Regions from separate parts of the Mesorhizobium sp. M0862 genome, predicted to be linked through region 2. Evidence: predicted binding sites of a transcription regulator. Region 2 holds the regulator's gene; the other holds the start of a gene.
The links. The regulator PhoB, encoded in region 2, activates phosphate uptake and scavenging genes when phosphate is short. The targets are predictions, from matches to a motif close to TGTCATNNANCTGTCAT.
Positions count from the first base shown of each region.

Region 1: the regulator PhoB is predicted to act here: its motif matches at 2,003-2,019, upstream of NKI15_RS15810 (PhoX family protein).

Region 1 covers NZ_JAMYOJ010000009.1:86,204-89,957, forward strand. The annotation lists gene urtA (urea ABC transporter substrate-binding protein) at 1-1,248, opposite strand, end outside; gene NKI15_RS15805 (hypothetical protein) at 1,562-1,957, shown strand; gene NKI15_RS15810 (PhoX family protein) at 2,075-3,754, shown strand, end outside.
Region 2 covers NZ_JAMYOJ010000007.1:188,447-192,200, forward strand. The annotation lists gene NKI15_RS13425 (ROK family protein) at 1-1,050, shown strand, start outside; gene phoB (phosphate regulon transcriptional regulator PhoB) at 1,081-1,770, opposite strand; gene phoU (phosphate signaling complex protein PhoU) at 1,787-2,491, opposite strand; gene pstB (phosphate ABC transporter ATP-binding protein PstB) at 2,533-3,357, opposite strand; gene pstA (phosphate ABC transporter permease PstA) at 3,375-3,754, opposite strand, start outside.

The DNA of each region.
Region 1 (3,754 bases), on a different contig from region 2:
CGCGCGCCAATCCGAAATCAGGTCCTTGGAATCGGGCAGATAGTCGGACCATTCGTCGCCCATCACGAGGCCGGGCGTCTGCGACACGGTCTCGAACTGGCCGTCGGCCTGGATCTCGCCGATCAGCACCGGCTTGGTGATGTGATGGTTCGGCATCATGGTCGAATAGCCGCCGGTGAGGTTCGGCACGGACACGCCGACCATGGCGTCGATGACCTTGTCGGGATCGGTGGTGCCAGCCTTTTCGACCGCCTTCACCCACATGTTGAAGCCGATATAGTGAGCTTCCATCGGGTCGTTGGTGGTGCGCTTGTCATTCTTGATGAACTTATGCCAGTCGGCGATGAACTTCTTGTTTTCGGGTGTGTCGACGCTCTCGAAATAGTTCCAGGCAGCGAGATGGCCGACCAGCGGCGCGGTATCGAGACCGGCCAGTTCTTCCTCACCGACCGAAAAGGCCATGACCGGGATGTCCTCGGCCTTGATGCCCTGGTTGCCGAGTTCCTTGTAGAACGGAACGTTGGCGTCGCCATTGACGGTCGAGACGACGGCGGTCTTCTTGCCGGCCGAGCCGAATTTCTTGATTGCGGAGACTTCGGTCTGCCAGTCGGAGAAGCCGAACGGCGTGTAGTTGACCATGATGTCTTCGGCGGCGACGCCCTTGGCCTTCAGATAGGCCTCGAGGATTTTGTTGGTGGTGCGGGGATAGACGTAGTCGGTGCCTTCCAACACCCAGCGCTTCACCGAGCCACCGTCTTCGCTCATGAGATAATCGACAGCGGGAATCGCCTGCTGGTTCGGGGCGGCGCCGGTGTAGAACACGTTGCGCTCGCTTTCCTCGCCCTCATACTGGACGGGGTAGAACAGGATGTTGTCGAGTTCCGAGAACACCGGCAACACCGATTTGCGCGACACCGAGGTCCAGCAGCCGAACACGGCGGCGACCTTGTCCTTCGAGATCAGCTCGCGCGCCTTTTCGGCAAAGAGCGGCCAGTTGGAGGCCGGATCGACAACGACCGCCTCGAGCTTCTTGCCGAGCAGACCGCCCTTGGCATTCTGCTCTTCGATGAGCATCAGCATGGCGTCTTTCAGCGTCGTCTCCGAAATCGCCATGGTCCCCGATAGCGAATGCAGAATGCCGACCTTGATCGTGTCTTCGGCGGCCTTGGCCGGAGACGACATCGACAGGCCGGCGGCGATCACGCCCGCCGAAAACATTTTTGTTATTGTGGAGAAATTACCCCTCATACCGAAGACTCCCAAGCTGTTTGATTGCACCGCGACAATGCAAAGCAACTGCCGTGCCAAACGCGAAGGCGCCGCTCATAAAGATGTAATAGCCGAGCGTTATCAGGCCGTTGGTATATTAGCCTGGAGAGACAACAAGGCAGCCGGTAAAAATTGATTGAGGCAAATTTGCGCAGCGCACACGACTTTTGCCTAATTTTCGCCCAATTGAGACAAATGCCTAGTTTTTGATCTCCGGCCGTGGTTTCCGGGCGAACAATGTTGCGGCACCGCGCAAAAATAGGGCAAGCTCGCCCTTCAAAAGAGAGACGTCATGACATCTCGCATCTCACGCATTTCCGGCATCCTGCTGCTGATGGCAACGAGCGGCGCCGCGCGCGCCGATTTCAGCGAGGGCAAGCTTCCGGACGGCACCTATCATTGCGAGGTCTACCTGCTCGGCGCCTTCCTCAACCTCGGCGACATCACCATCAAGGGCAATGTCTATACCGGCCCGGTGACATTCGGCACCGCGACGCAAGGCTACAACTATCAGATGAATGCCAATGGCGAGATAACCTGGCTCGGGCCGCTGGGCGGCTATACCACCGGTGGCAACTCCGTCTCCATGACACAGGCAACACTGGACGGCGAGACCGCCCCGTCATTCGACATCATTCTGAAGCAGCCCGACGGCGCCTTCACCGCCTCGACCTGCACCAAGGGCTGAGCGATGCGTAGTGCCGCGCCCAGTTGCGGCAAAACCTTCCTCTTATGTCATGTGAATGTTGCCTAAGCAGACTAGGGCAACGGTGCGCCGTAACATCCACCCTGAGAGGCAGACACCATGGCCAATACACCGTCTTCATCCTCCCCCGTCATCCGCGAAATCATTGCCGAGCGCGTCTCGCGCCGGTCTCTTTTGAAAGGCAGCCTCGCCTCCGGCGCGCTGATTGCCGGCGGCAGCTTTGTCGGCTCCTTGTTTGCCGGCGAAACGCATGCCGCCGCAGCGCAGTCGACGCTCGGCTTTCCCGAGCTGAAGCGGGTCTACGACAAGACCCATGCCGCCGCCGAAGGCTATGAGACGACCATCGTCGCGCGCTGGGGCGATCCGCTTGCAGCTGGCCTCGCCGAATTCGACGGCAACAAGGTCGCGGCGGAGGAACAGGAAAAGCGCTTCGGCTACAATTGCGACTACATCGCCTTCATGCCGCTGCCGAAGGGCACGGTGAATTCCGATCATGGCCTGCTCTGCGTCAACAACGAATACATCTCGCCCAATGTGATGTTTCCGGGGATGACCGAGGGCGATGCCGGCAAGACGATGACCAGGGAACAGGTCGATCTCGGCATGGCCGCGATGGGCCATTCGATCGTCGAGGTGCAATTGAAGGACGGCAAGTGGGAAACCGTAGCCGACAGTCCGCTGAACCGCCGCATCACCGCCAACACCGAAATGACCGTTTCCAGACCGGTTGCCGGCCATGCGCTGATGAAGACCTCGGCCGACGCGACTGGCACCAAAGTGCTCGGCACCAGCTACAACTGCAGCGGCGGTTTCACCCCCTGGGGTACGGTGCTGACCTGCGAGGAAGGCGTGTCCGACATTTTCGGCGGCGACCCGAAAAAGGCGCCGACTAGCGACCTGCTCGACCGTTACGGCTTCGACGGCTCCGACATCTATGGCCGCGGCCGCTTCCATGACCGCTTCAACCTCGACAAGGAACCGAACGAGGCCAACCGCTTCGACTGGGTGGTCGAGATCGACCCTTACGATCCTCAGTCCAAGCCGGTGAAGCGCACGGCACTTGGCCGCATGTCGCATGAGGCCTCGACCGTGGTCCTCAACAAGGACGGCCGCGTTGTCGTCTATATGGGTGACGACGACTATTTCGAATATATGTACCGCTTCGTCTCGGCCAAGGCCTATGACAAGGCCAACCCGGCCTCCGGCGCCGATCTGCTCGACGATGGCGTGCTGTCGGTCGCCCGCTTCGATGCCGATGGCTCGATGACGTGGCTGCCGTTGGTGCACGGCCAGGGCAAGCTTACCGTCGAGAACGGTTTTGCCGACCAGGCCGAGGTGCTGTTGAAGACGCGGTTTGCGGCAGATGCGCTCGGCGCCACGCCGATGGACCGGCCCGAGGACATCGAGACCAATCCGGTGACCGGCCGCGTCTATGCGGTGATGACCAAGAACAAGAAGCGCGACCAGTCGAAGGTCAATCCGGCCAACACGCGGCCGGAGAACCTGTGGGGCCATATTGTCGAACTGATCCCGCCCGGCGGCCGCGGCGCGGATGCCGACCACACGGCGGAAAAGTATGCCTGGGACCTGTTCGTGCTCTGCGGCAACCCGAAAGATGCCAAGGTCGGCGCCACTTTTCATCCGGATACGTCGGACAATGGCTGGTTCGTCTGCCCCGACAACATCACCTTCGACCCGGCGGGGCGGCTGTGGGTGGCGACGGACGGCGCCAATGATTTCGACCTGCCGGACGGCGTCTATGGCGTCGACACCGAAGGT
Region 2 (3,754 bases):
GGCGAGACCGGCTCGCTGAAACGCGGCCGGCCGCAGGTCGGCCTTGGCCTCAACCCGGAAGCGGCGGCGGTCATGACCGTGGTGCTGTCGCTGAACTTCCTCTCCGTCACCGTCATCGACTATGCCGGCCAGGTGGTCGCGGAAGAACAGCGCCGGCTCGACACGCTGACCATGCCGCGCGACGAGCTGATCGGCGAATGCGTAGCAATCGTCGGGCGGCGTCTCGCGGACCCGGACCTCGATGTCCAGAGCATCGCCCGCATTGCCATGGGCATCCAGGGCATCACCGATTCGCAGGCGCGGGCCATGCTGTGGTCGCCAATCACGCCACTGACCGACATTGCCTTCGCCGACATGTTGGAAGCGGAATTCGGCATTCCTGCCACCATGGAGAACGACTGCAATATGATGGCGGTGGCCCTGCAATGGCGCCAGCCCGAGCGCTACCGCGACAATTTCATCGCGATCCTCTTGTCGCACGGCATCGGCATGGGGCTGGTGCTGAAAGGCGAACTGTTCACCGGCACCCATTCCTCCGGCGGCGAGTTCGGCCACATGATCCACCGTCCGGGCGGCGCGCTCTGCCGCTGCGGGCGGCGCGGCTGCGTCGAGGCCTATGCCGGAAACTACGCCATCTGGCGCAGCGCCAAAATGATGAGCGAAGATGCCGAGCCGGTCGATATCGGCGACGCTGATATGCGCGCACTCGCCGCGCGCGCCCGCGAAACCGATGGCCCGGAGCGCGAAGCCTATCGCAAGGCCGGTGAGGCGCTCGGCTTCGGCCTCGGCAGCCTGTTTGCGCTGATCGACCCGGCGCCTGTCGCCATGGTTGGCGTCAGCGCCGCCGCCTTCGACCTGATCGAGCCGGCATTGCGCGAAGCGATCGCCCAGACCGCCGGCGGCCAGCACTCGAAATCGATCTCCTTCGACACCGAGCCCAACGAGCTGCCGCTGATCCGCGAAGGCTGTGCCATGCGCGCGCTCGGCTTCGTCGATCAGGAGATTTTCGCGCCGGGCATTCAGGCCAAATCCGGCAAGCATGTCGCCTGAATGGCCGGCAACGGCGCGACGCGCAGCATCCTAGTCTTCCCTGATCGCGTAGCCGGCGCCGCGAATGGTACGGATGACATCCGGCATGCGGCCGTTGTTGACCGCTTTGCGTAAGCGCCCGACATGGACATCGACGGTTCGCTCGTCGATGTAGATCGTCTCGCCCCAGACATTGTCGAGCAGCTGGCTGCGCGAGAACACGCGGCCGGGATGGCGCATCATGAATTCGAGCAGCCGGAACTCGGTCGGTCCGAGCCTGATCTCGCTCTTCTTGCGGTAGACACGGTGCGACTCGCGGTCGAGCACGATGTCGCCGACCTTGAGCACGCTGGACAGCACTTCCGGCTTGGCCCGGCGCAGCAGCGCCTTCACGCGCGCCATGAACTCCGGCGTCGAGAATGGCTTGACCAGATAGTCGTCGGCACCGGTGGACAGGCCGCGCACGCGATCGCTTTCCTCACCGCGCGCGGTCAGCATGATGATCGGCAGCCGCTCGGTTTCGGGCCGCACTCTAAGCCGCCGGCAGAGCTCGATGCCGGAAACAGCGGGCACCATCCAGTCGAGCACCAGGAGATCGGGCACGTTTTCCTGCAGGCGGATCTCGGCCTCGTCGCCGCGTGTCACCACCTCGACGTGATAGCCTTCGGATTCGAGGTTGTAGCGGAGGAGCACGCCTAGCGGCTCCTCGTCCTCCACGACCATGATGCGTGGCGCGATCATAGGCAGTTCACCCTCATCAGGCCGGCGTGGCCATCGCCGTCTCGTCCTGCTTCGGACGATTGGCGGGCAATTGCTGGCCGGTCAGCACATAATACGCATTTTCGGCGATGTTGGTGACATGATCGCCGATGCGCTCAAGATTCTTGGCGCAGAACAAGAGATGCGTGCAGGCGGTGATGTTGCGAGGGTCTTCCATCATGTAGGTCAAGAGCTCACGAAACACGGACGTGTATTTGACGTCGATGCGCTCGTCGTCATTCCTGAGTTTTGCAAGAGCTGCCGCATCGGTGGCGGCATATTCCTCGACGACGCCTTGCACCTGGATCAGCACCAGCTGCGCCATGGCATCGATGGAGTGCGAGAGGTCGCGCGGCGTGACGCTCAAGCCCACGGTGCCGACGCGTTTGGCGATGTTCTTGGCGAGATCGCCGATGCGCTCGAGGTCGCCGGCCATGCGGATCGAGCCGACCACGGCGCGCAGATCGTTGGCCATCGGCTGGCGCTTGGCGATCAGCGTGATGGCGCGGTCGTCCAGTTCGCGCTGGCGCGCATCCATGATGGCGTCGTCGGAAACGACACGCTGTGCCAGCGCATTGTCCGAATTGAGCAGCGCCCTGGTCGAGCCGCTGACCATCGAGCCTGCCAGATCGCCCATGTCGCGGATCAGCTTGCTGATCTGCCCGAGCTCTTCATCGAAGGAGGCGACGGTATGTTCACCCATGATCTTGGTCCTCGTGCCTGAAAATCCACCCGCCGGACGGCTCAGCCGAAGCGGCCGGTAATGTAGTCCTGGGTGCGCTTGTCGTCGGGGTTGGTGAACATCTTGTCGGTGGCGCCCTCCTCGACGAGATAGCCGAGATGGAACATCGCCGTGCGCTGCGACACGCGCGCCGCCTGCTGCATCGAGTGGGTGACGATGACGATCGTGTAGTTCTGGCGCAGTTCGTCGATCAGCTCCTCGACACGGGCGGTGGCGATCGGATCGAGCGCCGAGCAGGGCTCGTCCATCAGGATCACCTCCGGCGACACGGCGATGGCGCGCGCGATGCACAGGCGCTGCTGCTGGCCGCCGGACAGGCCGGTGCCGGGCTCCTGCAGGCGGTCCTTGACCTCGTTCCAGATCGCCGCCTTCTTCAGGCTCTGCTCGACGATCTGGTCCATGTCGGACTTGCGCTTGGCCAGCCCATGGATGCGCGGGCCGTAGGCGACGTTCTCGTAGATCGACTTCGGGAACGGGTTGGGTTTCTGGAACACCATGCCGACGCGGGCGCGCAGTTCGACGACATCGATGTTCTTGTCGTAGATGTCGTCTTCATCGAGCGTGATCTTGCCGGTCACCCGCGCCGAATCGATGGTGTCGTTCATGCGGTTGAGGCAGCGCAGGAAGGTCGACTTGCCGCAGCCGGACGGGCCGATCAGCGCCGTCACCTGGTTCTGGCGGACGTCGAGATTGACGTCGAACAACGCCTGCTTCTCGCCGTAGAAGACGCCGACCTTGTCGCCGCGCATCTTGATGACTTCGTTCGACTTGGCGTTCATTTTGTCGCCCACTGCATTCTCAAGGGACTGTTCGGTCATGATGTTCATACCAAATTGCCTTTTTTCTACCAGCGCCGCTCGAACCGGCGCCGGAGCACGATCGCGGTGATGTTCATGGCCATGAGGAAGACGAGCAGGATGATGATGGCGCCGGACATGCGCTCGACAAAAGCGCGCTCAGCCTCGTTTGCCCACATATAGATCTGAACCGGCAGCGCGGTCGCCGGATCGAAAGGCGTCGTCGGATAATCGGCGACGAAAGCGACCATGCCGATCAAGAGCAGCGGTGCTGTCTCGCCGAGCGCACGCGCCAGGCCGATGATGGTGCCGGTAAGGATGCCTGGGGCGGCAAGCGGCAGGATGTGATGGAACACCATCTGCATCTTGGAGGCGCCGAGGCCGAGCGCCGCCGAGCGGATCGACGGCGGCACCGCGGCGAGGGCGG